4 regions of the Pantoea sp. BRR-3P genome follow, and region 3 is predicted to be linked to each of the others. Evidence: riboswitches for the same ligand, from Rfam matches in the RefSeq annotation. Region 3 holds a riboswitch; each other region holds the start of a gene.
The links. A riboswitch is a leader RNA that binds a small molecule or an ion and turns the genes downstream of it on or off. The one in region 3 is predicted to bind thiamine pyrophosphate.

Region 1 (7,835 bases), on a different replicon from region 3:
TAGATACGCAGCAGCATTTTGGATTGCGAACTCAGCCATTGCTTTAAGAAACGTTTCATGCTCTTCCCATCAGTTTCGCGAGCACCTGAGCGAGTTCATATTCTGAAAGTCTTTTATTCGTGATCGCACCTGCCCGGATAAATTCATCCTCAATGAGAAAATACATCATTTCAAGCCTGCGTATGTATAGCGCCTGATAATAAGCCGGATGCATGACCTGCAACCGTTTGGCGCTTTCTGCCGCATTCTGGACGATACCGTATATTGACAGCACCCCCACTGCGTCTCCCAAATGCCCCCCAATACTTTTGGCAACTGAAAACCTGATATTCATTCCCGCAATAACTGCCATGGTTGCCCCGACCACAAAGGCGTTTGATGTCAGCGTGCTTGCCGCAATGTGAATATTTAACCGCATTAGCTGGCTTTTGATTTCTGCAATCTGCCGTGTAGAACGGTTCTCAAGCTGATATTCAATGTAGATTTTTAGAAGTTCGAAAACAATGCGTCGATCTTTTACTAACTGAACCATTCCCATCAGGAATCGATTATCTTCGATCGCCTGTTTTTTACAAACATCATAATATTCATCAGTAAAACACGATGCATAAAATGAAAGCCGGGTCGCCCCTTTATTGATCTTACTGACTTGATCCGAAACGGCATCAATAACGCCTGCAACCGCATTGTCGAGTTTTTCTGCCAGAATCCTTTGTGCCTGAAGCTGCCGTATCACCGCATCACTGTGGTACATAAATATCCCTATCGTTAATTCCGTTAACCACAAAAACTATAGGGGAATGATAAAATTCAATGAAGCTAAATTTTAGCCAGTTGTGATCCGTATTCATAAAAATAACATCGCTGAAAACCGCCCTTAGCAATGCGATTTACTCTTTCAACTAAGGAAATTTCTGAGGTGGATCAGTTAGCGTATTATCTATTATTTAATGCGCTAACTCATCGTTGATTAGCACAATTAGTTGCGGCGCGATTATCGCGCGTATTGCTGACAGCACCGCACCTATCCACATATTGCGCAATAAATTGCGCCGCTACGACGCGTGCAGATAGGTTTATGCGCACGCATCAGCTCATCACCAATCCACCATCCACATACAACGTCTGCCCGGTGACAAATTCGCTCCAGTCTGATGCCAGAAACAGCACCGGTCCGGTGATATCTTCCGGTCGTGCGATGCGGCGCAGCGGGGTTTGTGCGGTGAGGAAATCGCGCACCTCTTCGCGCGTTGCCTGGCTGGCATCGGTGGGATAAACCAATCCCGGAGCCACGCAGTTGACGCGAATCCCCAGCGGGCCGAGTTCTGTGGCCAGCGTGCGGCTAAAACCGATCAGCCCCGCTTTCGCAGTGATGTAATCGTGATAAGGCACGGAAGGACGCGCCACCAGATCACTGACGATATTGACGATGCTGCCGCGCACCCGTGCGCGCATCAGCGGCAGCGCCGCCTGGCACAGGTTATAGGCGGCTTTGACCGAGCCATCGAACTGTGCCTGATAGGCTGACCACGGCGTTTCCCAGAAACGCTGGCGAAGGTCGGTATCAAACACATAGGGAGCAAAGGCGTTGTTGATTACGGCATCAAGGCAGCCGGTGGCGCTGACGATCTGCTCCATCATGGCGTTGACCTGCTGCTCAGAGGTGACATCTGCCGCGATGGCTAATGCCTCTCCGCCCAGCGACCGGCACGCCTCAACCACGCTAGCGGCAGCGTCTGCATTGCGCAGATAATTGACCACCACAAAAGCGCCTTCCGCGGCGAAGGCTTTGGCAAGGGCAGCGCCAATGCCCCGGCTTGCACCGGTAACCAGCACCGTACGGTTAGTGAATTTCATTAAAGGCTCCTGAAATATGGGATGTGATGCAGCGAAATCTTAAAGGTGTCTGGGTATGTATGAATGCGCGCCCTGCAAAATGCATATCAGTCTGCATAGGGCGCGAATCGTTCAGCCGCCGCCTCTGCGCCCTGCTCGATCTCGGTGATAGTGACCAGATCAAGCAGGCTAAAACGGCCATCGTGATGCCAGCCCGCTTCAGGCGACGTCATGTCACCGAACGCCGTAATGCGGGTAACACCCGCCTGGCCCAGCAAAGCGGAAAGACGAAACAGTTCGGCAGGCGTTGCAGCCACGCCTGCCGTCTGGAGAACCTGGCGCTGCTGCGCTAACGCCTGTATGGCCTCCTCCAGCGCATCAACGGCGACCACTTTCAGCGTGCGTCCGAGTGCGGAAGGTAACAGCGCTTCCGCTTGTGCCACGCTCACCACCGCCCAGCCGTCGGTGGGATGGCCGTAAAGCGTTCGGCCATCCGCCAGCGCACGCATCTCTTCGCCATTACGCCATGCCGCGAGGCTGTTCATCTCTTCAATAGCCAGTGGACGGCGCGGATGTTTACGTGCCAACGCGGCAAGTTCATGCGCGATATAGGCGGCGAATTCGTCCGATGACACCGCTCCTCCGCGCTCGACAAACAGCATCTGCGGCGAGTAGCAGCCGGCCTGGTCGTAACGCATCACGTCATAAGCCACGCGTCGTGCCAGTTCTGCGCCCTGACGGGTATTGAGCGCCGAGGCGGCTACCAGGCCAACGCTGATTTTATGGCCGTGCGACAGGAAACGCGTGGTGACAGGCAAACGCTGCTGAATGGCGGCGAGCGTGTTGTTGCCACCATAGGCCAGCACCACATCCGCTTGCCGTAACCAGGTCGGCTCAGTTTCCGCGCTGCCGCCCTGCCACCAAACCACCGCCAGACACGCGCCAAGTTGAGGATCGATTTCGGCCAGCAGCTGCGCAAACCAGCTCGCCATCAGCGGTTCATTGCCGGGTAATTTGCCAATGGTGCCGGCCTTCACCAGCAAACCACAAATCAGGCTCCACAGCGGTAAGCCCGGCACATTGCCAGCCCAGATATGCAGCAGGAGTTCCGGGCCAAACGCACGGGCAAAACCGCCTTTGGGCCGTGGCTGAAAATCATCCAGCATCTGCGGATGGGCGAAGTCCTCCGCCAGAAAGCGCTTAAGCTGCGGCTGGCGAAATGTCTTGAGATAACCGGTGAGGCCAAGGCGCACCATGTCTGCGTCATAGCCCGTCACGATCGGCAGCAGCTTTTCGGCCTTGATGCGCAAGGGATGCGTGCGATCCAGCAGTCGCGCCACCGCTTCATCAATAATGGTGATGATCTGCGCCACGCTCAGCTGATGCAGATAGGCGCGCGCATTGGCGCGTACGCGGGCAGTCAGCGCGATAATTTGCGCTTCGTCCAGCGCCGGAACATCCACTTCCACGATCTCACTACCCTGGCCAAATCGCAGCATGTGCCATTGCACTTCGCTGGCGCATAAGCCCGGCAGATGCCCCGCCACTTCTTTCACGGATTCACCTGCGCGGCAGCCAGAAAATCTTCCATGGTCAGTGAGCATCCCTTTGCATCCGCGCCGGTTACCCGTCCAAGCAGGTGAAAACCACCAGGCACGATGACGCCCGCATCCTCCGTCAGCAAAGCGGAAACGGAATTGAAATGCGCCAGATCGTGATGTACCAGCACGCCAACTTCGCCATCGGGCATGTCGTCGCCGGTTAATGGGTTCACCACACGCGTGCGGATCCAGTGCGGGCCGGATTTGACCGGCGGGCAGATTTCATTGCCCTCGTCATAAAATTGCGTGCTGATTTCCGTCATGCCGTACATGTTGATGCACTGCGCGCGTGGAATGCCAAAGGCATTGGCAAGCGATGTGTAAAATGCCTCTGCGGCAACCTCGCGGGATTGGCCTTTAAATCCGCCGGTGTCAAGAATACGGCTGCCGGCGGGAAGGGAGAAACGACGCTGCTGGCGCTGCATTTCGTCCAGCAGCGGTACAAAGCTGTAGCTGGCACCCAGCAGCGCATAGGGTTCACCGCTGTTTTCAGCCTGCTCAAGCGCGGCGAATACGCGTTCCACGTCGAGGCCGTGTTCACCCACCATCACTTCACTTGCGGGTGTACCAAAGGCCTGTACCGCCAGCGCCAGGTATGTCGCCAGCGAGGAGTTTGGCATCGCGACGGTATCCGGAAACAGAATCCCCATACGAATGCGATCGACGCCTGCCATAAAGCGCTGGCGGAAATTCAGCATCATCGAACATTGCCAAACGTCCAGCGTTGGATGGTAGCTGCGACCTTTGACTGTACCGGTGGTGCCGCTGGTCATAAAAACAGTCTGCATCGCTTCGATGGGGCCACAGCTCAGGGTAAAGTCTTTGAAAGCGGTAATCGGAATCGCCGGAATATTGCGCCAGTGTTGCACCGTCAGCGGCGTGCGTCCGCGCTGGATGGCGAAGCGGCGATAGGGTTGGTTGTGGGCGAATTGATAGGCGAAGATTTCGAGGGCCAGCTGGTTGAAATCGTCATCCGAGCTGTCGCTGCGCTGGAGGAAAGCCAGCAACGTTGAGATTATTGCCGATTCGGTCATGTTCGTAGCCACCTTTGCGATTGCATTAAAACTCCCCGGCATCACCCGAAGAGCGCGAACTGTCCGCTACAAAGCACAAAGATGGAATCAGGGCGTGCAAGCCCTGCGGTTCCGCATCCCTACGCCGGTATTAGCCGGATCAGGTTCGGAGGGTCACTACGATGCCAGTAAAAAACACCAGCCGGTAGAATCTCAGCCCCCTAACAGGGCACCCCTTGGAACAAGCCGCAGTCTAGGATGGCGCCTGATGATGTGTCAATAGGAGTAAAAAGACGGCTGATGTTGCACGGCATCTTTGCCTGACCGGCATTTATTGCATGTTGCCTTATACTTTGTTTATGGCTTTGCGTAAGAGGTGAAATATGGCGGGCGGTTGGTCTGATGATGGTGCAGTAAACAAACAAATTGATGCCACGGTAGATGATGCAGTGGCACGGGCGCGCAGTCATCTCGGACACGGTGAAAGTGCCGAGTTTTGCGATGAGTGCGGCGCTCCCATCCCGGAAGCGCGCCGTGCGGCGTTAAAGGGCGTGCGTTACTGTGTAAATTGTCAGAGTAACATTGATAAAAAACAGGCGGCGATCGGCGGTTACAACCGTCGAGGCAGTAAAGATAGCCAGCTAAGGTAATCAAAAGATGATCTCCTCGACAAGAAAAGTACATACCGCCAGTGGCGCTAAAATATGTCCTTTGAAAATAAAATGTCCTTTGTTAACTTTGCGAGTGGCGTGGCCGATATAACACCGTCTTCAATGGTGGTGTTAAAAAGCATTACCCTCAACTGACTATCGGTGATCGTTTCCTTTAAAATCCCCTCCAACGATTTCTTATAATTTTGATTGTATAAGTTTGACTTCGTGAGCAGGTTAGCAACATCCTGCTTATGGTTTTCATATATTTCGGCCGCATTGAAGAATGAAAGTTGGTGATAATAAGAATTGGCTTTATTTAATGAAATAGATATGTCACTTGGATGATAAACAGTTTTAACACTCTCTGTGTTGATGAGGAAGATGACATCATCATTACTTTCATCAACGTAAGGATACTTATAGGGAAAAAGAAAATCTCTTTTCAAGATCGTATTGCAGTATGCACAAGAAGGAATGAAATTAGCTAACGTCAAGGAGAATAAAGAAAATACTGATTTATTATAAAAATGATCCAATTGCGCGATGGCTTCGCCTTGTTTGTCTTTTTTGTAAGTCTCGATGTACTGCCTATTACAATAAGGACAGATTGGGACATTTATTTTTTGAATAATATTATACCTCGTTTCTTTATCAATAAAAGAATAATCAAATACCTCCTTGAAATTAACGTTAATTAATTTTAATTCTTTAAGAATCAGATCATAAAACGCCCAGTACTTTTCATTGCTTTTTTTGGCATTGTCGATAAGATTTGCGTTTACCAGCCCAATCAGCGGAGTAATACTGTTATCTCTGAGGTCACGGTAAATGCCCTTCATTTCATGATTCTTTACATTCACAAGAGAGTGGCGTTTAACATAATCAAAATACGCTTTCCCTTTGATTAAAAAATCTTTCAACAATAAATACCCGGAGATAAATAATTCTCCTTTCAACCCTTTAAGATTATTGTTGTCAAAAGGGTTAGTCAGGATAACTTCGATAAAATCATTGTCTAGCGACACATTATTTGGCAGAGTAATTAATTTATGTTTAATGGTTAACCGCTTGCTGGCAGGTAAGGTCATTTTTTTTGAAATGAGATCGATGTAATTCTTAACGAAACTTTCATCATCAAATGGCGTACTAGCGAGATTGATCATTTCAAAGCTCCTTTTTTAATTGTGCAATACGTTTTTCAAGTTTTTCAATCTCGGCTAAAGTGCTTTCATTTTCGCCAAATCTAGAATGAAACATTTGTAAAAGTCTGTTTTTTATTAATGGATCACCGATTAAGTCAATTACATTCCTGGCACTACTTACAGTATATTCCGCGGTGTTCTCACCCCTAATGAAAGCAATTAACCCTGCTATTTTCGTATTAGCAAATTCTCCAATGGGCGAATCTAAAAAAAAGCTATCATTAATGATGTCATAGATGTTACTGCCGAAACCAAAGTTAGAGTGAGAAACGGACAGGCTATCACTCACTCGAGAGATTCTCAGGATGTTCTCTTTCGGCAAATCGCTAATAAGATACGGTGAATGCGTTGTCATTATTATTTGAAATTCTGCCGTATCTTTATACTTATGTAATACCGAAAGCAGTCGACTAAGAAACGTTCTGTTCCATTCGGGGTGTAAATGCCGATCTATTTCATCAATTAATATGAGGAATTTTATTCTACCATACTCAAGGTTAGTTTCTATTTTGCTGTATATCGAAGACATAATCCTGATAATTGAAAACTCTCCATCACTTTTTTCCGGGAACTTAATTTTGAAAGGATTAACTATACAGCCTTTACTGCGTAACGTTAGCAAATCAAAAACCCTGCTATCATACTGACCTAATGTTATGGTTAAGCAGCACTCGTTATTATTATAAGTGAAATAGTTCTCCGGGAATTCTTCCAGAAGATTGACAATAGCGAGCCAGTCCATTTCAGTAGGAATCCCATGAACATCGTCGGCGATGTTCACAAACTCATAAAGTCTATTTAATAGAAAGTACTTTATTCCAGGATAATCATCAAGCTTACCACTATACAACTTATTATTATAAACCATAAATTTAGCAGCAATTTTTTTATCTATTGATTGATCAATGCTGTCAGGAAAAGGGTCTTTCGAGCTTAATAACATATGTTCGTTAATCAGCATTTCGAGCATATGCAATATAAACAAGTGTTTGCCATTTTTTATTTTATCGAAATTTTTAACACCTCTTGTGTAAATCCTTTCCTTTGTATAAAATCCATCCAACTCCTCGTAAAGAAGAATATTATCTAAATCACTAATTTCGGAAGATGAAAAATGTGAAGGGACAAAAAGTTTCACATGATCATGTTTAACTCTCTCATCTAACTCGGCGTATTCTTCAAGAAGGTATTTATACACCCATTGATTTTCGGTTAATAAATAATCTCTTTTAAATGAGATATTGGCATCATCCTGGAAATTAGGCTTCCTTTTTTTCATTTCTGCAAAATGCAAGACAACAGATTGATTTTTGAAGGAATTTATCTTCTCAGCATTGAGATCCCACTGATATATGGCACCAGGGTTTTTTTCGTTAAAATAGAAAATAAAATCCTTTTCGACCTGGATGGGACTGCAAAGTAGCAATTCAGAGTTGTATCCCTCAACCGCAAAGAGATCATCTTCAAGATGGTAAACTGCAAACCATTCAGCGGGAGAAAGCTCAAACCTACGGTCTATTTTTTGCAGAC
Region 2 (7,835 bases), on a different replicon from region 3:
TGCGCCAGCGCCTGCTGCATATTGCTGGCGCTCAGCGACTGCTGCAGCGCGTCGATCTGCACCTCGGGATTACGCTGCTGCAAAGCCTGCTGAGCGCTGAGCACCTTGGGCTGGCCGATATCCTGCAGCGTAAACAGCGTTTGCCGATGCAGGTTATGCAGCGCCACTTCATCGTCGTCATAGAGCCGAATATGGCCGACGCCCGCGCCCACCAGCTGCGGCAGCAGCGTCGCGCTTAACCCACCGGCACCCACCACCACTACGCGCGCGTTGCGCAGTTTGCGCTGCCCGTCTTCACCCACTTCCGGCAGCATCATCTGGCGTTGATAGCGTTCCATATCACCGCCCATCAGTTGAGATTTGCCAGGCCAAAGATGGGGGTGGAAGCACTCGCCATATCACACTTTTCCATTAATCCGGCGCGACGGGCCGCCTGTCCGGCTTCTATTGCCAGACGAAATGCGTTTGCCATCTCGATCGGATCGCCCGCTTTGGCGACGGCGGTATTCAGCAGGATGCCATCGAAGCCCATTTCCATCGCCTGCGCCGCCTGTGACGGCGCGCCAATGCCGGCATCAATGATCAGCGGCACATCGCTAAACCAGGCACGCATCGCGCGCAGGCCGTCGATATTACGCAGTCCCTGGCCGGAACCGATCGGCGCGCCCCACGGCATCAGCAGCTCGCAGCCTGCCGCCAGCAGTTTTTCGCCAACGATCAGATCTTCAGTGGTGTAGGGAAACACCTTGAACCCGTCTTCGCTGAGAATGCGCGCCGCTTCCACCAGCGCGAACGGATCGGGCTGCAGCGTGTCAGCGTGGCCAATCACTTCCAGTTTGATCCACGCGGTATTAAACAATTCTCGCGCCATATGCGCGGTGGTGACCGCCTCTTTCACCGTGTGACAGCCGGCGGTATTCGGTAACACGCGGATGTTGAGTCCGGTCAGCAGTTCACGAAATGCCGCGCCCGCAGCACCTTCACGCCGCAGGCTAACGGTGATGATTTCAGTACCAGATGCCGCAATCGCCTGCTGCAAAATGGCAGGCGAAGGATATCCGGCGGTGCCGAGCAGGAAGCGCGATTGTGGGTCAACATCGTAAAACATCGTTTAGCCTCCCTGCATCGGTGACAAGACTTCGAGCTGGCAACCTTCATCCAGCAGCTGCGTGTCGTAGTGGCTTTTGGGCACAAACGTGCCATTAAAGGCGGTGGCGACGCAGGCCACATCAATTTGCTGCTCGATCAGCAGTTCGCTCAGGCTTTTTGCTTCGGTGCTGATAGCGCGCCCGTTAAGCTGAATAATCATAAGATTGCTCTCCAGATAGGCGCTGCATCAGCTGTTCAGCCAGCATCGGTGCCAGCAGAAAACCGTGGCGATACATGCCGTTGAGATAGAAGGTGTGATTTTGATAGTGAATTTCCGGCAGATTGGCCGGATAGGCCGGACGCAGCCCGCTGCCGCTCTCAATTACCCGTGCCTCCGCCAGCGCCGGATGAATGGCGTAAGCGGCACTGAGTAACTCCATCATGGCGCGGGCACTGATTGGGCTGGCGTCATCGCTCTCAATCATGGTAGCGCCGAGCATAAAATGCCCGCCGCGACGCGGCACCAGATAGCAGGGAAAACGCGGATGTAGCAGGCGAATCGGACGGGAGAACTGCACCTCATCGCTGTGCAGAATCAGCATCTCGCCGCGCACGGCGCGCAGGCGCGGCAATTCGGGCGCGGCATGAATGCCACGGCAATCGATAATCTGACCGCTCGGCGCATGCGAGTTGAAGGCTACGCCGCGCGCAATCAGCTTCTCACGCATTTCCTGCAGCGCCAGGCGCGGGTCGAGGTGCGCTTCCTGAGCGAAAAACAGACCGCGCGCAAAGCGCCCTTCCAGCGCCGGTTCAATCGCACCAGGTTCAACCCATTGATGCTGCTCGGTCATGCGGGCAAAGCGGTTAAGTTCCTGGCTGTCGCGCGGCGGCGCCACCACCAGCGTTCCCTGATGTGCAACGCTGCTGACGCGCTGTTGCCACCACGCGGCGGCGTGCTGTCCAAGGGTTATCACCTCACGCGGCGCGCTTTCGGCTTCACACCAGGGCGCCAGCATGCCGCCGGCATACCACGATGCCGGGCGCCGCGATGCATCGTCGATCACCTCAACGTCTTCGCCGCGCTCCGCCAATAATGTTGCCACGCACAAGCCGGCCACGCCGCAGCCTAGCACGCTCCAGCGGCTCACAGCGCAGGTTCCATGATGTTCAAAAAGGGAAAATTCACATCGGCCTCTCAGTGTTTACTGAGACCCGCAGATACAGGTGAAGGGAAATGGCGCCACGATCGAGCTTGCCTTAGCGCCAGACAGCCAAGCTAACAGACTGTCAGTCTTCCTACGCCAGTATCAACTGGGTCAGGTTCAAAGGGTCGCTAAGCCGCGCAGTGCGCTATTAGCCTCTCAGTCTCTGTGGCGAGACTCCCCCGACGCGTCTATTTGTATTGCAGGCGATGGTCGCCGTCAAGCGCGGAATAACTGTATAAAGGGTGTGGTTAAATTGTTTTCTCCATACTCAAACCCGTCATAATTCGAGCTGGTAGATTAAAAATGTTACGTATGATATACAAACACATTATTTTATGCGCAAGAACAAATTACAGGTGATGTCGAAATAACCATGAACACTATTAAAATTGCATTTATTAAAGCCGGATGGCACAAAGAAATTGTCCATAATGCCCTGGTAGGTTTCGAAAAAGAATTAGCCGATCAATCTATTGCCGCGGAATTAAAAGTGCTGGAAGTGCCTGGCGCATTTGAAATGCCGCTGTTGGCTAAGCGTCTGGCTGAAACCGGCAAATACGATGCGATTGTCTGCGCGGCGCTGGTGGTGGATGGCGGTATCTATCGCCATGATTTCGTTGCAGCAGCGGTGGTTGATGGCCTGATGAATGTGCAGCTCACCACTAACGTACCGGTGTTTTCCGTTTCATTGACGCCGCATAACTTCCAACCGGTAGACGTCATCGAAAACTTCTACACCGAGCATTTCATCAAGAAAGGCAAAGAAGCCGCACGTGCTGTGCTGGCTATTCATAATCTGTCGATTGATTGAAACGTTAAAAAGGGAACACCTTATCAGGCATTCCCTTTTTATTTATTCTGACTTTCTATTGTTCATATTCAGAATAGTGCCAACCTTGCCAGCTTCACTATTTGGCACTCATCAAACGATCGTCCTTCATATGTCTGCGCGGTTCTGAAGGGTTAATATCACACTCTTTTGGCAACAACAGCGTAAAGATCCCCGCAATCACCAGCGAACCCGCCAGCCAGCAGATTGCCACGTTTTGGCTATAGAGCAGCGTCATGATGCCAACTAAGTACGGCCCACAGAATCCCCCCAGATTGCCAAGCCCATTAATCACGCCGCGTGCGCTACCCGCCACTTCCGGCGCAGCGATACGTCCGGGAATAGACCAGAACGGACTGGTCGCTGCTTTCAGGAAGAAGCCGCATACCACCAGCGCGATATAGGCGGCAACCACGTTCTCATGCAGCACCACCGAAGCCAGCAAGGCAGCAGCGAAGCAGAACAGCGAGACCATTACCCACAAACGTCGCTTACCGGTGCGATCGCTCAGCCAGGAAATCGCATAGATACCGAGCACTGTCGCCACAAACGGAATGGCGGCCAGCAGGCCGACGCCCGCCATGTTAGTGCCGGTGAGATTTTTCAGGATACTCGGCAGCCACAGCGTGTAACCGTAATCGCCAGTTTGGTAGAAGAAGTTAAGCGCCACGAGCTTCATCAAACCTGAATTACGGAACACCGCTTTTAACGGGGCTTTACTAAGCGGTGCTTTTTGGCGATGTTGCGCCTTTTCACGCGCCAGTTCGCGCAGCAAATACGCCTTTTCACGTGCGGGTAACCAGCGCGCCTCTTCGGGACGATCGGCGATTACCAGCCACCACACCAGCAGCACAGCGGCAGAAAGCAGACCTTCAATAATGAACAACCAGCGCCAGTCCAGCACGTTAATGATGTAGCCGGATATCGGTGCGGTAAACATGCCGCCCAACGGCGCAAACATCATTACAAAAGCATTAGCGCGTCCCAGTTCCTTTTCTGGAAACCAATTGCTGACCATGGTTAACACCACCGGTAACATGCCACCTTCCGAGATACCCAGCACGAAACGCAGCGCCAGCAGCTGATAATGGTTGGTAACAAAGCCGGTGGCGATAGACACCACCATCCATGCTGCCAGCGACCACGCAATAAAGCGTTTACCGCTGCCATTTACGGCGATACGTCCACCTGGCACTTGCAGGAACAGGTAGCCGATAAAGAAGATGCCACTTACCACACCCGCCATTTGGCTGGTGATTGCCAGGTCTTGATCCATGCCGCCAGGCAGCGCAAAGCTGATGTTGACGCGATCCATGAATGAGACGATGCAGGTAATGAGAATGGGGGCGATAACGCGATACCAACGCGTTCCGGGGATTTTTTCTTGCATGCTGCCCTCTCCATGTTAAGCCAGGTTGCTTAGGTTCAAGGCTTTCTATTAAAGAGAGTATGGGAATAATTATTGCGATCTTAATCACTGCAATTAATGTTAAGAAATTGTGTTACTTACGCTGTGATCGTGCGAGCAAATCGGCGTGACTATAAAAGCATCGTATTGGTATATATAGAAATAATGCGTGCTCGCCCTTATAGAACCATTAATTTTTTCTCTATTTTTTTAGCCGCGCAACGCAGAAACCCAAGACAGGTCTGGTGGTTAATTATACGGGCCCCGGGCAATATTTCACATTGATGGAGCCTGAACGTTATTCACATAGGAAGGGAGAACAATATGGAGAAAGCACTTAAGCCACTAATTGTGACTGCCATTTTCGTTAGCGGCTTGGTAGCTTATTTCATTCCTTATATAAAAATGGAGTTCTCTGGAAGTGCACATTACACCGAGCAAAATAAAAGAGAGTATAACTTTTATACGCCGGCCATTCTAAAAACGATGCCGCGCATTACATCTGAATACGATTTTGATTTTGCCAATATCACTGGGCCAGCATCACAGGTATATGCGATAAGGTTTTATCACACAAATGATCCCAGCGAAATCAATAAATACCTGCAAAAAAACGGTTTTATTCAGCAGAAAGAGTGTCATATTCAAGCCGTATGTTGGCAGAGAGGAAACGCATCTGAAACAGTGACTATTAGTACATTAGATAAGCCTATTGCTTTGTTAGTGTCTGTCATCTATAAATTTTGATATGAGCAACCTGGAGGCGTTTATTACGTCTAAGATTAATATCTTAGAAATAATACTGAATCTGACCGGGTAGGTGCGCATGAATGCGCACCCTACAAAACAGTAGGGTCGCCATTCATGGCGACCCTATGATGTTAATGATTATCGTGGGCAAAGGTGATGAATTTCCGCCGCGCATCACGTACCGCAACACCATGAATCAACAGACCCAGCACCGCCAGAATCGCGCCCACCCAACCGGTTGACTGCCAGCCTAAACCTGCTGAAATTGTGACGCCACCTAGCCACGCACCTAACGCATTGGCCAGATTAAATGCCGAGTGGTTCATCGCTGCCGCCATGGTTTGTGCATCTCCCGCCACATCCATCAAACGAATTTGCAGCACAGCCGCCAGCGCGACCATGGTGCCAACCAGCATCACGTTGATTGCACCCGCCAGGGCATAATGTGCAGCAAACACAAAGGCGCTAAGCACCAGAAACGACCACACCAGCAAAATACGAATCGTCTTTTCAATACCGCGATCGGCCAGACGACCACCCGCAATATTGCCGATAATCATGCCTAAACCAAATAGCGCCAACACGGCAGGAATCCAGCTCACCGGCATCTGTGCCAGTTCGGTCATAGTGGGTTTGACGTAGCTAAACACCGAGAACAATCCGCCGCTGCCTACTGCACCAATCGCCAGTGTGAGCAGCACCTGCTTGCGCGTTAGCGCTGACAACTCACGCAGCGGGCTGGCATTTTTATCACCCGCTACGTTGGGTACCCACAGCCACACCAAAAGCAACGTGACCAGCGCCAGACCACCCACAATGGCAAAGGCATCGCGCCAGCCAAACCATTGACCGATGGCAGTGACCGCCGGAACGCCCAGCAAATTAGCAATGGTCAAACCAAATAGCACCATCGATACCGCTTGCGCACGCTTTCTGCGCTCGACCAAACCGGCCGCTACCAGCGCGGCCACGCCAAAGAAAGTGCCATGCGGAAAACCGGCAAGAAAACGCGCCAACAGCATCGAGTAGTAGCCAGGTGCCACCGCGCTCAGCAAATTTCCGGCGGCAAACAGGCCCATTAACGTCATCAGAAAATTACGACGTGAGGCTCGCGCACCCAAAACGGCCAGCAGCGGCGCACCAATTACCACGCCGAGAGCGTAAATACTGATCAGATGCCCGGCAGAAGGGATCGACACGTTGAGGCCTTTGGCTGCATCGGGCAGCAGGCCCATAATCACGAATTCGCCGGTACCAATGGCAAAGCCACCGGTTCCCAGCGCGAACAGCGCTTTCAGCACGCTTTTGCGCGGCAGCGATGCCTCGCTCAGCAGCTGAGTAAGTTGAGGTTGTACTGATGACATGAGTTTTCCGAACCACAGGTGAAGAACTCAGCCAAGATCGTGGGTGCATTGAACAGCAACCATCGTCGTAACTGAGTTAAGTAAGCGGCATATGATAGCGCAATTATGTGTTAATGGCTGGGGTAACGCTGCCTTATTGGTCGCCATGAATGGCGACGCTACGACTTAGGGTGCGCATTTATGCGCACCGGGTAACATTATCCATGACGTTGTCGGGCCAACAGCGCAGCGCCCATCATGCCGCCATGATGCGCGAACGCTCCCGGCACCACTAAACGCTGGCGCGTACTGCGCAACACATAACCCTGCACCGCCTGATCTAACGCCTCGATTAACGGCACCACAGAAGCCAGCCCGCCGCCCACCACCACGCGTGATGCGCCGGTAATGTTAATGGTGTACGCCAGCGGCTCGCCAACCAGCTGTAACCACGCCTGCAGGGTTTGCTGCGCCTGCCTGTCCTGCTGCTGCCAGCGCTTGATAATATCAATGCTGCTCGCTGTGCTGCTATGCAATGTCTGATGCAGATTTTCCAGGCCGCGCGCGCCTCCGTAACTGTCGAGACAGCCTTTTTGTCCGCACGGGCAGCTCAGGCGCGGCAGGCGCACCATTTCACCATCAAGCTCCACTTCAGTGAGTGTGATCGGCCCATGCCCCCATTCCCCGGTCAAACCATTTTGGCCAGTGATGATACGACCATCCGCAACTAATCCACCGCCAACACCTGAACCGAGGATGGCACCAAACACCACCTTGTGTGCTTGCCCGGCTCCCGTTAGCGCCTCCGCCAGCGTGAAGCAATCGGCGTCGTTGTGCACAATCACCCGTCGCTGCAAGATCGCTGATAATTCGTTGGCCAATCTGCGCTGATGAAAAGCAGGAATATTGCTGGCAAACATCTCCCCGGTGTCCGGCGCCACAATGCCGGCGGTGGAAATCGCCACCGGACTATCAGCAGTAAAATGCGCCTGATGTTGGGCAATCATGTGGCTGACCAGCGCGGTGAACGCCGTCCAACTGGTCGCCGGGATATTCTGCTGATCGAGAATCGTTAATGCATTTTGCGCATCCATCACGCCTAACTTGATAAATGAACCGCCCAAATCGAGGCAAATAACTGCAGGTTTACTCATAAACGTTTATCCATCACATCACGCAAGCCGTCGCCAAGGACATTGAAGCCCAGCACG
Region 3 (7,835 bases):
CATGGCGCCGATTATGGCGCACGGCCTGGCAACCAACTCCATCGGCTATCTGGTAACCGACGATAACGCCATGGTGTGGCGCGGCCCGATGGCCAGCAAAGCCCTGATGCAGCTGCTGAACGAAACCATGTGGCCGGATCTCGACTATTTGATTCTCGATATGCCGCCAGGCACCGGCGATATTCAGCTTACGCTGGCGCAGAACGTGCCGGTGACCGGCGCGTTAGTGGTGACGACGCCGCAGGACATCGCGTTAATCGATGCACGCAAAGGCATGGTGATGTTTGAGAAAGTGAGCGTACCGGTACTGGGCGTGGTCGAGAACATGAGCATGCACATCTGTAGCCAATGTGGCCACCACGAACCGATTTTCGGCAGCGGCGGCGCGCAGAAGCTGGTGGAGGATTACCACACCCGCCTGCTGGCACAGCTGCCGCTGCACATTACGCTGCGTGAAGATCTGGATGATGGTGAACCAAGCGTGGTGCGCCGTCCTGACAGTGATTTTACCGCGCTGTACCGCCAGCTGGCAGGACGCGTCGCGGCGCAGCTCTATTGGCAGGGTGAAATCATCCCGGGCGATATTGCTTTCCGCGCGGTTTAACGCCGTCCACTTTCGCTGGCGCGAGCCGCCAGCGGAAAATGCATCAGCACATATTTTCCCTGCTCACTTTCGCCAACCGCTTCACGCCGCCAGCCGTGTTTCAGATAAAAATCCATCGCCGCCTGATTCTTTTGCAAGCATTTCAATGCGCCGGTGGAGGTGAAACGTTCTTGAACCTTTTCCAGCAGCGCGCTGCCAACGCCTTGCCCTTGCGCATCCGGATCGACATACAGGCTATGCAGGAAGTTGTCGTTATCCAGCACCGCCGCAAACCCCACGCGATGCCCGTCCAGTTCGGCCACCAATACGGTTTCACCCAAAATCACCGCATCAAAATCTTCTAATTGCCAATCATCGCCAGCCAGCCACGTCCAGTTATGGCGACGCGCGGCCAGATACAGCGTGCGCAGAAAAGGGCGATCGGCTTCGTCAAAAAAACGTATATGCACTCAACAACTCCATTCTCGTGATTTGCAGGTGCGCATAAATGCGCACCCTACGAAATCCTCACGGGTCAAATGTAGGGGCGCCATTCATGGCGACCAGTTAATGATTAAGCCATCAGTCAAAAGTAGCAGTTTCACGCCGAAAAGATAAAGCCTGTCAGAACAACGGCTTTTTTGTGTAGAATGCCCGCGCGAGCCGCATGAAATCTGGCGTCGGCGCTTTGATAGCTTTTGGTTATCTGATTGATAACGTCTGCATATTAGAAGTTGGCCCGAAAATTCTGTAACTTGCATCACATCTTTTAACGGAGGTCACCATGTCCATCATTAATACCAAGATCAAACCATTTAAAAACGCAGCGTTCAAAAACGGCGAATTCATCGAAGTCACCGAGAAAGACGTTGAAGGTAAATGGAGTGTTTTCTTCTTCTACCCGGCTGACTTCACCTTCGTATGCCCAACCGAACTGGGTGACGTTGCAGACCATCATGAAGAGTTCCAGAAACTGGGCGTAGATATCTACTCTGTTTCTACCGACACGCACTTTACCCACAAAGCCTGGCACGGTTCTTCTGACACCATCGCAAAAATCAAATACGCGATGATCGGTGACCCAACTGGCGCGCTGACCCGTAACTTCGAAATCATGCGTGAAGACGAAGGCCTGGCAGACCGTGGTACCTTCATCGTTGACCCGGAAGGCATCATTCAGGCGATCGAAATCACTGCAGAAGGCATTGGCCGTGATGCATCAGACCTGATCCGCAAAGTGAAAGCAGCACAGTACGTGGCTTCTCACCCAGGCGAAGTTTGCCCGGCAAAATGGAAAGAAGGCGAAGCAACGCTGGCTCCATCACTGGACCTGGTTGGCAAAATCTAAGCCAACATCACGCCATTCGATCTTTCTCTATCGGGTGCTACGGCACCCGATTTTCATGACAGGAACTCACTATGCTCGACACCAATTTAAAAACCCAACTCAAGGCTTACCTTGAGAAACTAACGAAACCGGTTGAGTTGATTGCCACATTGGATGATGGCGCTAAATCGGCAGAGATCCGTACTCTGCTGGTCGATATCGCGAGCTTGTCAGATAAAGTCAGCTTCCGTGAAGAGAACGATCGTCCGGTGCGTAAACCCTCTTTCCTGATTACTAACCCAGGCAGCCAGAGCGGTCCGCGCTTTGCCGGTTCGCCAATGGGCCATGAATTCACTTCACTGGTTTTAGCCCTGCTGCAAACCGGTGGACACCCTTCGAAAGAAGCGCAGAGCCTGCTGGATCAAGTGGTAGCGCTGGAAGGTGATTTCCATTTCGAAACCTATTATTCACTGTCGTGCCACAACTGTCCTGACGTGGTACAGGCGCTGAACCTGATGGCGGTACTGAATCCGCGCATCAGCCATACCGCGATTGATGGCGGTATGTTCCAGAACGAAATCACCGAACGCAACGTGATGGGCGTGCCAGCGGTATTTCTGAATGGCAAAGAGTTCGGTCAGGGCCGTCTGAGCCTGGCGGAAATCGTCGGTAAAGTGGACACCAACGCCGATAAACGCGCGGCGGAAGAGCTGAACAAACGTGATGCCTATGAAGTGTTGATCGTCGGCAGCGGCCCGGCGGGCGCGGCAGCGGCCATCTACTCGGCACGTAAAGGTATTCGTACTGGCCTGATGGGCGAACGCTTTGGTGGCCAGGTGCTGGACACCGTCGACATTGAAAACTACATCTCCGTGCCGAAAACCGAAGGCGCCAAGCTGGCCGGTTCATTGCGCGCTCACGTTGATGATTACGATGTGGATGTGATTGATACCCAGAGCGCCATTAAGCTGATTCCTGCGGCGAAAGAGGGCGGTCTGCACGCGATTGAAACCGCATCCGGCGCGGTACTGAAATCTCGCAGCATCATCATTGCCACCGGGGCGCGCTGGCGCAACATGGGCGTGCCGGGCGAAGAGCAGTATCGCACCAAGGGCGTCACCTATTGCCCGCACTGCGACGGTCCGCTGTTTAAAGGTAAACGCACGGCGGTGATCGGCGGCGGTAACTCAGGCGTTGAAGCGGCGATCGATCTGGCCGGTATTGTTGAGCACGTTACGCTGCTGGAATTTGCCAGCGAAATGCGCGCCGATAAAGTGCTGCAAGACAAACTGCGCAGCCTGAAAAACGTCGACGTGATCCTGAATGCGCAGACCACGGAAGTGAAAGGTGACGGTAGTAAGGTTACCAGCCTGACCTACATCGATCGTAATAACCAAACCAGCCACGAAATCGCGCTGAGCGGCATCTTCGTGCAAATTGGCCTGCTGCCAAACACCACTTGGCTAGAAGGTGCGGTTGAGCGCACTAAAATGGGCGAAATCATTATTGATGCCAAGTGCGAAACCAGCCTGAAAGGCGTATTCGCCGCCGGCGACTGCACCACGGTGCCATATAAGCAGATCATCATCGCCAGCGGTGAAGGTGCGAAAGCCTCACTCAGCGCCTTTGATTATCTGATTCGTACTAAACCGGCTGAATAATTTTTGCGATAGCCACGCAATAGCCCTGCAACCTGTGTTGCGGGGCTTTTTTTTATCTTTATACGTCCTTAGCCTAACCAGCGTTTTGCTTCGGCATCGCTGATATCGCGGTAATAGACTTTATGCAGTCGTTCACCGCAGCTTTTGCATTGTGCTTCTACATGAGTAGAGAAATAGTGGCGACCCGCTGGCGAAATTGCACCTTTACGGGATATTTGGACGTTGCGCCATCGATGTGCATGCGGAATAAAGCTGAAGAATTTTAATTTCATTATCGCTACCGGATTGGGGTGGGCGGTGTCTGTCTTTAAATCCGGGATGCCATTAGGCCGATTTTCACGCGAGATGGGCTTGATATTTATCAAGCGTTATTCAGACAGGTCTCGATTTTAAGGTGGTGCGGCGTGGAACGTCCTCGTTCGCCCACGATGAATGAACGAGGCATCCACTGATTTACAAGCTCCGATGCTGCCATTATCCTGTCTGCGGCATGAAGCAATACATTCATGCTATGACTCGGGGTGCCCCTGTAACACAGGGCTGAGATACACCCGCTGACCTGATCTGGATAATGCCAGCGTAGGGAAGTCAGATGCCTGACCGCATTCGCCTTCTTGATCGCCGGTTGGGAGCTTTATGACACAGCCTAACCTTCTCTCCACTGCGCAACTCGCGCAATCCTTGCTCCTCCTGCGACAGCAAGCGCCACTGGTGCACTGTATGACCAACGACGTGGTGCAAACCTTTACCGCAAATGTATTGCTGGCGCTGCACGCTTCTCCGGCGATGGTGATTGATGCTGAAGAGGCCGCGCAGTTTGCCGGGTTTGCCGATGCGTTATTGATAAACGTCGGCACGCTAACGCGCGATCGTCGAGACGCGATGTTAGCGGCGGTGCAGGCCGCGCAAAAAGCCGGCACGCCGTGGACGCTGGATCCGGTTGCGGTCGGCGCATTAACGCTGCGCACCGAATTCTGCCAGCAGCTGCTTAGTCTGCATCCGGCGGCGATTCGTGGTAACGCCTCAGAAATTCTCGCCCTGGCTAATCAGGCAACGGGCGGTCGTGGCGTGGATAGTCTGCATCAGGCCGATGCCGCGCTGAGCGCTGCGCAACAGCTGGCGCGTGACTATGACACTGTCGTCGCCGTAACCGGCGAAGTGGATTACGTTACCGATGGCACTCAAACGTTGGCGATCCCCGGCGGGAGTCCGCTGATGACGCGGGTGGTCGGCACCGGTTGCGCGTTGTCGGCGGTGGTGGCGGCTTTCACCAGCTTACCGGGCGAGCGTCTGCTGCATGTGGCCGCTGCCTGTCGTGTGATGTCGCTAGCCGGTGAAATCACGGCGCGTCAAGTCGAGGGGCCGGGCAGTTTTGCGTCGGCTTTTCTTGATGCGCTCTGGACGCTGGAGATGACAGTATGAAACGCATCAACGCATTAACCATCGCCGGTACCGATCCAAGTGGCGGCGCCGGTATCCAGGCCGATTTGAAAGCCTTCTCCGCGCTGGGCGCGTATGGCACCAGCGTCATCACTGCGCTGGTGGCGCAGAATACCTGCGGCGTGCAGTCGGTTTATCGTATCGAACCCGATTTTGTTGCCGCGCAGCTCGATTCGGTGCTGGACGATGTGCGCATTGATAGCGCAAAGATCGGCATGTTGGCAGAAACGGCGATCGTTGAAGTGGTGGCCGAGCGGCTGAAACGCGCCAGCCTGCCGTTTGTGGTGCTGGATACGGTAATGATTGCCAAAAGTGGCGATGCGCTGCTGTCGCCGGATGCGGTAGCCAGCGTACGCGAACTGCTGCTGCCGCAGGTCTCGCTGATCACGCCGAACCTGCCGGAAGCCGCAGCACTGTTGGGGCGCGCTATGGCGCAGGATGAAAAAACCATGCTGCAGCAGGGCGATGCGCTGCTGGATCTTGGCTGTGAGGCGGTGCTGATGAAAGGGGGACATCTTAGTGATGCCGAGAGCCCGGATTGGCTGATCACCCGCGCGGGACGCCAGCGTTTTACCGCGCCGCGCGTCAATACCCAACACACGCACGGCACCGGTTGTTCACTCTCAGCGGCGCTGGCCGCACTGCGGCCACGGCATAATGATTGGGCGGCGACGGTGGCTGAAGCCAAAGCCTGGCTGCAGCAGGCGCTGCTGCATGCCGATTCGCTGGAAGTGGGCAAAGGCATTGGGCCAGTGCACCATTTCCATCAGTGGTGGTAGGGCGTAACGCCAGATTGCCGCTTTTTCACTGCGAATCCGTCTGAAAAATGGAGTCAGCAATTTGCCAGCCTGCGGCATTCCGGTCCAGGCTGTTGGGGGGAAATCGACAGGTGTCGGTTCCAATCCAGCCATTTATCAGGAGCGAACATGACGGACATCGTACAGTTATTGGGCAAAGAGGCGGATAGCCTTCTTCAACATCGCTGCATGACCATTCCAGCGGACAGCCTCTATTTACCCGGCGCGGATTATGTTGATCGTGTGATGATCGACAACAATCGTTCTCCTACCGTATTACGCAACATGCAAACCCTGTACAACACCGGACGTCTGGCGGGCACCGGCTATTTATCCATTCTACCGGTCGATCAGGGCGTGGAGCACTCGGCGGGCGCATCGTTTGCTGCCAATCCTGCCTATTTCGATCCGAAAAACATCGTTGAACTGGCGATTGAAGCCAGTTGCAACTGCGTGGCGTCCACATACGGCGTTTTGGCTTCGGTTTCGCGTCGCTACGCGCACCGTATCCCGTTTATGGTGAAGCTGAACCATAACGAAACCCTGAGCTATCCAACGCAATACGACCAAACGCTGTATGCCAGCGTGGAGCAGGCGTTTAATTTAGGTGCGGTAGCCGTTGGCGCCACCATCTATTTTGGCTCTGAGCAATCACGTCGGCAGATTGAAGAGATCTCTGCGGCGTTTGAACGCGCACACGAGCTGGGAATGGTGACGGTGCTGTGGGCCTATCTGCGTAATGATGCATTTAAGAAGGAGGGGGTAGATTATCACGCCAGCGCCGATCTGACCGGCCAGGCCAACCATCTGGCGGCCACCATCGGTGCGGATATCGTTAAGCAGAAGATGGCTGAGAATAATGGTGGCTATAACGCCGTGAAATTTGGTCACACCGATGAGCGCGTGTACAGCAAACTGACCACGGAAAATCCGATTGATTTGGTACGTTATCAGTTGGCGAACTGCTATATGGGGCGCGCAGGTTTGATTAACTCAGGCGGTGCCTCTGCCGGTGAGACAGATATCGCTGAATCGGTGCGTACGGCGGTGATCAATAAGCGTGCGGGCGGTATGGGGCTGATCCTTGGCCGTAAAGCGTTTAAGAAGTCGCTGAAAGAGGGCGTGCAGTTGATTAATGCGGTGCAAGATGTCTATTTGTCGAAGGATGTGTCGATTGCGTGATTGCGTGAAAGGTCAGCATAAATGCTGACCCTACAACACATTGAATATTATGCATATCGTAGGGTCGCCATTCATGGCGGCCTCTTAGCATCAAGGCGCCTCAAACCACTCGCTGTTGCGCTCAGCGATGGGCGTGATGGTCAAAATCATTTCCTGCAAATGGCGGCGCATCGCGCTTTCAGCGGCTTCAACGTCATGCGCTTTCAACGCATTGAAAATATCTTCGTGCTGCTGAATCAACCGTTCCGGCGGTGAGACTTCACTCAGCGTCAGAAAGCGTACGCGATCCATGGTGGCTTTAATATTCTCCACCGTTTCCCATGCCAGCAGGCAATGGATCCCTTCGGCAATTAAGCGATGGAACTCATCGTCCAGCGCTAAAAAAGCCTGACTGTCATGCCGTTCGGCGGCCAAACGCTGCAGCTGCAGATTGTGCTCCAGCGCCATCAGTCCCGCTGCATCAATCTCCTGCGCGGCGCGGCGGACGACAGCAATCTCTACCGCTTCACGGATAAAACGGCCGTCGGCCACGCGCTGAGCGGAAATCTTGCGCACGAAAGTGCCGCGCTGCGGTAAAACCTGTACCAATCCAGCTTCGGCCAGTTTAATAAAGGCTTCACGTACCGGCTGACGGGAAACGTTAAAGCGCGCCGACACTTCCTTCTCCGACAGCAGCGAGCCCGGATGAATGACACAGGTCACGATATCTTTACGCAGGTAACGATAGATCTGCTGATTTACCGGTTCGCTGGTGGTTATGGTATAGGCAGTCGACATGCAGCAATATCCGTATTACGGCTGGCATGTGCCAGCCCGATGAGAAAGGTTCAGTCTAATCAGCACGC
Region 4 (7,835 bases), 1.7 Mb from region 3:
GGCGTTATCGTCGCGATGGAGTTGGCTGAAGCAGAAGCGGCTGTGCAAGATATGCTGGCCGGCAATGCGTTCGGCGATGCCGGTCACCGCATCGTAATTGAAGAGTTCCTGGATGGCGAAGAAGCCAGCTTTATCGTGATGGTTGACGGCAACAATGTGCTGCCGATGGCTACCAGTCAGGATCACAAGCGCGTCGGCGATGGTGATACCGGCCCTAACACCGGTGGCATGGGAGCTTATTCCCCGGCACCTGTGGTGACCGATGAGATCCACCAGCGCGTGATGGATCAGATCATCTGGCCAACCGTTAACGGCATGAAAGCCGAAGGTAACATCTATACCGGCTTTCTGTATGCCGGTTTGATGATCGATAAAGCCGGTCAGCCCAAAGTGATCGAGTTCAACTGCCGCTTCGGCGATCCAGAAACCCAACCGATCATGCTGCGCCTGCAGTCGGATCTGGTTGCGCTGTGCCTGGCGGCTACCGACGGCAAACTGGATCAGCAAACCTCGAAGTGGGATCCGCGTCCTGCGCTGGGCGTGGTATTAGCGGCGGGCGGTTATCCGGGAGATTATACGACTGGCGATCAGATTCACGGTTTGCCGCTGGAAGAAGTACCGGATGGCAAAGTCTTCCATGCAGGAACCACGATGAAAGACGATCTGGTAGTCACCAACGGCGGTCGCGTCTTATGCGTCACCGCGCTGGGTGAAGATGTTGCTGCCGCGCAGAAGAACGCTTATGCGCTAGCGCAGCACATCTCATGGGATGGCAGCTTCTGCCGCCGCGATATCGGCTACCGCGCGATTAACCGTAAGTAAGCATTCATAGGGGCGCTGCTTGTGCCCCTTCTCTGTGCGACTCGTCAGAAGTCACTCTCTTTCGGCTGCCAGCTGCATTCGTCGTCCGACGTTACGCGCAGCAGCTGCACGCCTTCCGGCGCTTCCAGCCATGACACCATCAATGGCGCAGACTGGCTCTGCTGCTGGCGACCTAGCGTATACAGCGTGTCGCGATCAAAGGGCGCATTCACCAGCTTGTCATCGCACTCACGCACCTGATTGCCACCCAGCCAATGGCCCTGATGCAGTAATACGCGGCCTTCAAGTAACGCATTGCTCTGATCCAACATGCGCTGCGCATCAAAGCGATACAACTCTACGCTATCGGCGCTAACCGCTTCACGTCGTCCCGCCAGCTGGCGCTGCATAAAATTGAGGTTACCCTGATGATCGAAGCGTAAAGTGACATCATCCGGCTGCGCGCCAGCAAGATGCCTTTCCACGCTAACCAGCTGTTGCTGCTGCCAGCTGTAATCGGTTGTCTCCATCGCGTCGCCATTAAATGGCGTGAAGACGGTGCGAAGATGAACGGCTTGATGGTCGCTATTCTTGCGCCAGATGCGTACGGTGCCGCGGTCGGCCAGATAGCCGCTCGCCGTAAAGGCAGGAAGATCGGGGGTGGAGCTACAACCCGTAAGAAGCGCACCCCATAACAGGGCGCAAACGCGCTGACTAATCTGATTCAGCATGGCCGCTCCCGGCAACAAAAAGGGGCGATAACGCCCCCTCTTTTAAAGCTAAACCGCAATGCGGAAACTTACTTAACAGCGTCTTTCAGAGCTTTGCCTGAAACGAATGCTGGCACGTTAGCTGCAGCGATTTTGATCTCTTTGCCAGTCTGCGGGTTGCGACCAGTACGCTCATTGCGGTGGTTCACTTTAAAAGTACCAAAACCAACCAGTTGTACAGCATCACCTTCTTTCAGAGACTCAGTGATCGCAGCCAGGGTAGATTCCAGCGCAGTTTTAGCCTGGGTTTTAGACAGGTCAGCTTTCTCTGCGATCACATCAATCAGTTGAGTCTTGTTCATAAGTTATCCTTAAAGTGTATTTATCGCTTGCTAAGCAACGAGTGCGAGGGAAAAGCCATTCTCAGGCCTTGTTCAGCCAGCACGCACCGATAGCCACAATTTTCAGCCCCCCAAATGTAGACCAGACAGGGGGCCCATGTGAAGCCTCCAGGCGCGGTAATTCGGGCCTGAAGTCACGTTTTCTTGCCTTATTGCTGAAAAAGTATACCGATGTTACTGATTCCCGCTTCACGCAGGTCTGCACGCAGTCCTTTAATCAATTCCAGGTCGCGCTCCTCGCACTCTGACAGCAGGCGGAAAATCTCCCACTGCAGATCCCATTCATCGATGACGGCCTGATTTTCACGCAGCTCTTCGTCGGTCATTTCACGACCGGCCTGGGTCATTTCCAGAATCGCCACGGTGGTAATCGAGGTGCGGCTCACTTCCACCGCGTGCTCCAGCGTTTCACCGCTGAGCTGGGCATGCAGCAGTTCACTTAATGCCACACAGGCATCGATCGCCGGATGCACGCCGTAAACCTCGAAATCGTCACCGTCAGGGATGGCAGCCTCAAATTTCTCCAGCTGGCCATCGAAATTGATTTTGGCATCTTTCACCGTCAGGCTTTCCCAGATCAGATCGAGGATACGGCGATAGAGTTGCGGATCGGCGAATTCAGTCTGCTGACAGAAAGCCCAATAGTTGGGGAACATACGCTCGCAGAGGCAGGCCATGAAGGTCATATGCTGCCAGCTTTCCAGCTTCGCCAGACGCAAATGGACGGGGTTTTGTAACATCAAACTTACTCTCAATAGGTTAGCTGGCGGCAGTGTACCGCAAAAGCCGGGCGCAAACAGCGTTAACGCGAATTTTGCCAGCGCAGAAAAGCCGGGCGGCCTGAAGCGACAGCATCTGCCCAGCGCGTGGGTTCAGGCAGGCGGTAACCCGCCGTACAGGCTTCTACCCAATGCAATGCGCTATCGAGGCTGACGCGATGACCCGTGGAGATAAATAGCGGATTACAGCGCGCTTTACTGCGCCATACCCAGCCAATTTGTTCACCCTTATCGATCAACGGCTGGCGACTGCCCGGCTCGGCAGCCAGATCAGCAAAACGTCCGCACAGACGCTTCTTCGCCACACCAATGGTCGGTACATCCACCAGCGAACCGAAATGCGCCGCCACGCCAAGCCGACGTGGATGAGAAATACCATGGCCATCCACAAACAGCAGATCGGGCTGCTGAGAAAGCTGCTGCCAGGCTTCCAGCAGCGCGGGCATTTCGCGGAAAGATAAGAAACCCGGGATGTAGGGCATGGTGGTCGCCACGCGCGCAATGCGATGTTCCACCAGCGTTAAAGAAGGATACTCGAGAATCACCAGGGCAGCGCGCGTGACCTCGCCGCCCTGCTCAAAACCGACGTCGGCGCCACCAATGAAGCGCGGCGGCAGCACGTCGAAATCATCCTGCCGCACCACATCAGCAGCGCGTTGTAACTGTTCCTGGCGTAGTGCGGCTAAATCCATGATTAACCTTGATGGTACGGACGAGACAAGCGATGCACTGCTTCCACAAATGCACCGGCATGCTCTGGCGGCACGTCGGGATGGATGCCGTGCCCCAGGTTAAACACATGGCCTTCACCCGTGCCAAATCCTTCAAGGATCCCTGCCACTTCCTGCTCGATACGCGCTGGCGGTGCATACAGCATGGAAGGATCCATGTTGCCCTGCAGCGCCACTTTGTCACCAACACGACGACGCGCATCAGCGATATCGGTAGTCCAGTCGAGTCCCAGCGCATCACAACCGGTCGCGGCAATCGCCTCCAGCCACTGGCCGCCACCTTTGGTAAATAGCGTAATCGGTACGCGACGACCTTCGTTCTCGTGCAGCACGCTATCGACGATTTTGTGCATGTAGTACAGCGAGAATTCGCGATAGTCGCGACCAGTCAGTACGCCGCCCCAGGTATCGAACACCATGATTGACTGCGCGCCGGCTTTGATCTGCGCATTCAGATAAAGAATGACGCTGTCCGCCAGCTTATCCAGCAGCTTGTGCAGCGTTTGTGGATCGGCATACATCATCTTTTTGATTTTCGTGAAGGCTTTGCTGCTGCCGCCTTCCACCATATAGGTTGCCAGCGTCCATGGGCTACCTGAGAAGCCAATCAGCGGCACTTCGCCTTTCAGATTGTGACGAATCGTACGCACCGCGTTCATCACATAGCCGAGCTCTTGCTCAGGATCCGGTACCGGCAGCTTGTCGACATCGGCGCGACAGGTGATCGGATGGGAGAAACGGGGGCCTTCGCCAGTTTCAAAGTAAAGCCCAAGTCCCATCGCATCGGGAATGGTGAGGATATCGCTGAAGAGGATCGCCGCGTCCAGCGCATAGCGACGCAGCGGCTGCAGCGTAACTTCACATGCCAGCTCAGCGTTCTTACACAGTGACATAAAATCACCGGCTTCAGCGCGCGTGGCTTTGTACTCCGGTAAATAACGCCCGGCTTGTCGCATCATCCATACCGGCGTGACATCTACCGGTTGACGTAACAGGGCGCGCAGATAACGATCGTTCTTCAGTTCACTCATAATAGGCTCTCTCATGCTAAGGCCGGCAGTGTAGCATTTTCACGCCGCGCTGGCGCGACACAGGGCAACAGTATCTTCGATCAGGCGACGCGCAACCGTGCCTGGCGGCGGCAACAGTGGCAAATCGTCATAGCGATACCAACCGGCATCGAGCAACTCTTTGCCGTCGTGCTGCAAGTCACCGCCATCGTATTCGGCCATATACGCCATCATCAGTGAATGCGGGAACGGCCACGGCTGCGAAGTAACGTAGCGCACGTTTTTCACCCGCACGTTGCTCTCTTCCATCACTTCACGCGCCACCGCTTGTTCTAAGGTTTCGCCCACTTCGACGAAGCCCGCCAGCACGGTGTAAATGTTGTTGCGATGACGGGCATGATTGGCAAGCAGAATCTCATCGCCACGGCGAATGGCCACAATAATGCACGGCGCAATTTGCGGGTAATAGCGCTCGCGGCAGTGATGACACAGACAAGCGAACTCGCGCTTGCTGATATGCATCTCATGGCCGCAATAGCCGCACCAGCGATGCGATCGATAGAACTCCGCCAGCTGCACGCCGCGCCCGGCGATCTGGAACAGACCGACATCTTGATCAATCAGTTGGCGGACCGAGCCCATGCTGTCTGGACGCGCTTCCCGCACGAGCCAGACGTTTTCGCCCTGCCATTCGCCAATCAAAATGCCGTGGCTGCCACTGAGTCCAAACTCGGTGGATAAGCCATGCGGCAGTTCGCCCTGCGGTAACCAAAGTTTTTGCTCATGGCTGACAATCCACCATCCAGCGTCTAAGCTTGAGATCTCACGTTGCATCTTAATCGTTGTCCTTAGCGTTAAACCGCACGCTGAAACTCTAATATTAAGTGTGTAATAAACAACTATAACCTACCTGGAGCCCCATATGCTTAACCAGTTAGATGACCTGACAAAGCGTGTCGGCGGCGGAAATGAATTGGTTGATTCATGGTTGCGCGCCCGTCGACAGCTGCTTGTCACGTACTACGAGCTTATTGGTCTGAAGCCACAAAAAGATGCGTTAACCGCGCTGGATGAACAAGCGCTGGATGCATTTTGCCACAATCTGGTGGATTACCTTTCTACCGGTCATTTTAGCGTGTATGAACACATTATTAGTGAGATGCAGGGTGATAATCCCTTAATGGCTGCCGCGCAAATTTATCCGGCACTTGAGGCGAACACTGACCGCATCATGCAGCTCTACGACAGTCATTTGCAGCAAGCGATTAACGACGATAACTGTGTCGATTTTCAGCAGGCGCTGTCCGAAGTCGGCGAAGTGCTGGAATCGCGCTTCACGCTGGAAGATAAGCTGGTACAACTCGCCTGGGATAACCAGCTGGCGCATCTACCGGTTGCCAATGACAGCGTCATCGCCCGCCCGGCCTGAATGCCCGCAGTTGTAAAAAACTTGTTATTCGAGAAAAGCCCTCTTATGCTAAATGGGCTTTTTTTATGAGCCTCTTCCAGAAAAATGAAGAGTCAGGTTTTGCGATATAAGCGTAGCGTGCGCAGCCAGTTTGCATTCGGATAGCGCGCAGGGACCGGAGCGTACACGAAGTATGTGACGGTCACGAGCACTGCCCAGGTGCAAAATGGCAAGCAAAGTAGCTTATATCGTAAAACCCAACACCTTGTCGGAGTGCCCTTAGGGGCTGAGACCGTTAATTCGGGATCCGCGGAACCTGATCAGGTTAGTACCTGCGAAGGGAACAAGAGTAGATATCATCAGCACGATGTCGGCTTATGCCGTTATCGTATCTGTTACTCCTTCCGAACTCTGGACAAGCAACTTCCAACTTTTATAGGAAATTTGCTATGTCTGCTAAAACCTCTCGTCGTGAACAACGTGCTCAGGCGCAAGAATTTATCGATTCCCTCCAGGGAGCCGCTTTTCCGAACTCAAAACGCATCTGGATCACCGGCAGCCGCGCGGATATTCGCGTGCCCATGCGTGAGATTCAACTGAGCCCAACGCACACCGGCGGCAGTAAAGACGATCCGCAGTATGAGCCGAATGAACCGGTGCCGGTATACGACACGGCCGGTGCTTATGGCGATCCTGAAGCCACGATCAATGTGCATCAGGGGCTCACCAGGCTGCGCACCAACTGGATCGAAGCGCGCGGCGACAGCGAAACCATTCACCAGCTGAGTTCCAGTTACACCCAACAGCGTCTGGCAGATGAAGGCCTGGATCATTTGCGTTTTGAGCATCTGCCACAGCCGCGCCGCGCCAAAGTGGGTCGCTGCGTTACCCAACTGCACTATGCACGTCAGGGTATCATCACGCCGGAGATGGAGTTTATTGCGCTGCGTGAAAACATGGGCCGCGAGCGTATTCGTGGTGAAGTGCTGCTACAGCAGCATCCCGGTCACAGCTTTGGCGCCAACCTGCCGGAAAATATCACCGCAGAGTTTGTCCGTCAGGAAGTGGCCAGCGGCCGCGCCATCATCCCTGCTAACATCAACCATCCCGAATCCGAACCGATGATCATTGGTCGCAACTTTCTGGTGAAGGTGAATGCCAATATCGGCAACTCGGCGGTCAGTTCTTCGATTGAAGAAGAAGTGGAGAAACTGGTGTGGTCAACGCGCTGGGGGGCAGATACCGTGATGGATCTCTCTACCGGACGTTATATCCATGAAACGCGCGAATGGATTCTGCGTAACAGCCCGGTGCCGATTGGTACGGTGCCGATTTATCAGGCGCTGGAAAAGGTGAACGGTATTGCCGAAGACCTCAACTGGGAAATATTCCGCGACACGCTACTGGAACAGGCGGAGCAAGGCGTCGATTACTTCACTATCCACGCTGGCGTGCTGTTGCGCTATGTACCCATGACGGCTAAACGGCTCACCGGCATTGTGTCACGCGGCGGATCAATCATGGCGAAATGGTGCCTGTCGCACCATACCGAAAGCTTCCTGTATCTGCACTTCCGCGAGATTTGTGAGATCTGTGCTGCCTACGATGTGGCATTATCTTTGGGCGACGGCCTGCGTCCGGGCTCAATTCAGGATGCCAACGACGAGGCGCAATTTGCCGAGCTGCATACGCTGGGCGAACTGACGAAAATTGCCTGGGAATATGATGTGCAGGTGATGATTGAAGGTCCGGGCCATGTGCCGATGCAGATGATTCGCCGCAATATGACCGAGCAGCTGGAGCACTGCCACGAAGCCCCTTTTTATACGCTCGGTCCACTCACTACCGATATCGCACCGGGCTACGATCACTTCACTTCCGGCATCGGCGCGGCAATGATTGGCTGGTTTGGCTGCGCCATGCTGTGTTACGTGACGCCTAAAGAGCACCTCGGTTTACCGCATAAAGAGGATGTGAAGCAGGGGCTGATCACCT

Region 1: linked by a shared signal. The riboswitch ahead of AAGR08_RS22230 (long-chain fatty acid--CoA ligase) and the one ahead of thiM (hydroxyethylthiazole kinase) in region 3 are both predicted to bind thiamine pyrophosphate.
Region 2: linked by a shared signal. The riboswitch ahead of AAGR08_RS20200 (FAD-dependent oxidoreductase) and the one ahead of thiM (hydroxyethylthiazole kinase) in region 3 are both predicted to bind thiamine pyrophosphate.
Region 4: linked by a shared signal. The riboswitch ahead of thiC (phosphomethylpyrimidine synthase ThiC) and the one ahead of thiM (hydroxyethylthiazole kinase) in region 3 are both predicted to bind thiamine pyrophosphate.

The regions. Positions count from the first base shown of each region.
Region 1 covers NZ_CP155067.1:586,978-594,812, forward strand. Annotated here, with positions in the region: gene AAGR08_RS22210 (hypothetical protein) at 1-59, opposite strand, end outside; gene AAGR08_RS22215 (hypothetical protein) at 56-754, opposite strand; gene AAGR08_RS22220 (3-oxoacyl-ACP reductase) at 1,090-1,857, opposite strand; gene AAGR08_RS22225 (acyl-CoA reductase) at 1,944-3,392, opposite strand; gene AAGR08_RS22230 (long-chain fatty acid--CoA ligase) at 3,389-4,471, opposite strand; TPP riboswitch at 4,571-4,697, opposite strand; gene AAGR08_RS22235 (DksA/TraR family C4-type zinc finger protein) at 4,834-5,100, shown strand; gene AAGR08_RS22240 (hypothetical protein) at 5,148-6,266, opposite strand; gene AAGR08_RS22245 (AAA family ATPase) at 6,268-7,835, opposite strand, start outside.
Region 2 covers NZ_CP155067.1:119,111-126,945, reverse strand. Annotated here, with positions in the region: gene AAGR08_RS20215 (HesA/MoeB/ThiF family protein) at 1-338, opposite strand, end outside; gene AAGR08_RS20210 (thiazole synthase) at 350-1,108, opposite strand; gene thiS (sulfur carrier protein ThiS) at 1,112-1,309, opposite strand; gene AAGR08_RS20200 (FAD-dependent oxidoreductase) at 1,293-2,237, opposite strand; TPP riboswitch at 2,366-2,485, opposite strand; gene AAGR08_RS20195 (6,7-dimethyl-8-ribityllumazine synthase) at 2,668-3,105, shown strand; gene AAGR08_RS20190 (MFS transporter) at 3,203-4,513, opposite strand; gene AAGR08_RS20185 (hypothetical protein) at 4,856-5,278, shown strand; gene AAGR08_RS20180 (MFS transporter) at 5,413-6,645, opposite strand; gene AAGR08_RS20175 (ROK family protein) at 6,843-7,778, opposite strand; gene AAGR08_RS20170 (ABC transporter permease) at 7,775-7,835, opposite strand, start outside.
Region 3 covers NZ_CP155066.1:1,252,385-1,260,219, forward strand. Annotated here, with positions in the region: gene apbC (iron-sulfur cluster carrier protein ApbC) at 1-604, shown strand, start outside; gene AAGR08_RS05730 (GNAT family N-acetyltransferase) at 601-1,053, opposite strand; gene ahpC (alkyl hydroperoxide reductase subunit C) at 1,368-1,931, shown strand; gene ahpF (alkyl hydroperoxide reductase subunit F) at 2,003-3,571, shown strand; gene AAGR08_RS05745 (hypothetical protein) at 3,640-3,843, opposite strand; TPP riboswitch at 4,079-4,174, shown strand; gene thiM (hydroxyethylthiazole kinase) at 4,208-4,993, shown strand; gene thiD (bifunctional hydroxymethylpyrimidine kinase/phosphomethylpyrimidine kinase) at 4,990-5,790, shown strand; gene fbaB (class I fructose-bisphosphate aldolase) at 5,938-6,990, shown strand; gene AAGR08_RS05765 (GntR family transcriptional regulator) at 7,081-7,767, opposite strand.
Region 4 covers NZ_CP155066.1:3,784,736-3,792,570, forward strand. Annotated here, with positions in the region: gene purD (phosphoribosylamine--glycine ligase) at 1-822, shown strand, start outside; gene AAGR08_RS17500 (DUF1481 domain-containing protein) at 867-1,532, opposite strand; gene hupA (nucleoid-associated protein HU-alpha) at 1,601-1,873, opposite strand; gene AAGR08_RS17510 (YjaG family protein) at 2,062-2,652, opposite strand; gene nfi (deoxyribonuclease V) at 2,715-3,383, opposite strand; gene hemE (uroporphyrinogen decarboxylase) at 3,386-4,453, opposite strand; gene nudC (NAD(+) diphosphatase) at 4,493-5,266, opposite strand; gene rsd (sigma D regulator) at 5,355-5,861, shown strand; TPP riboswitch at 6,100-6,200, shown strand; gene thiC (phosphomethylpyrimidine synthase ThiC) at 6,290-7,835, shown strand, end outside.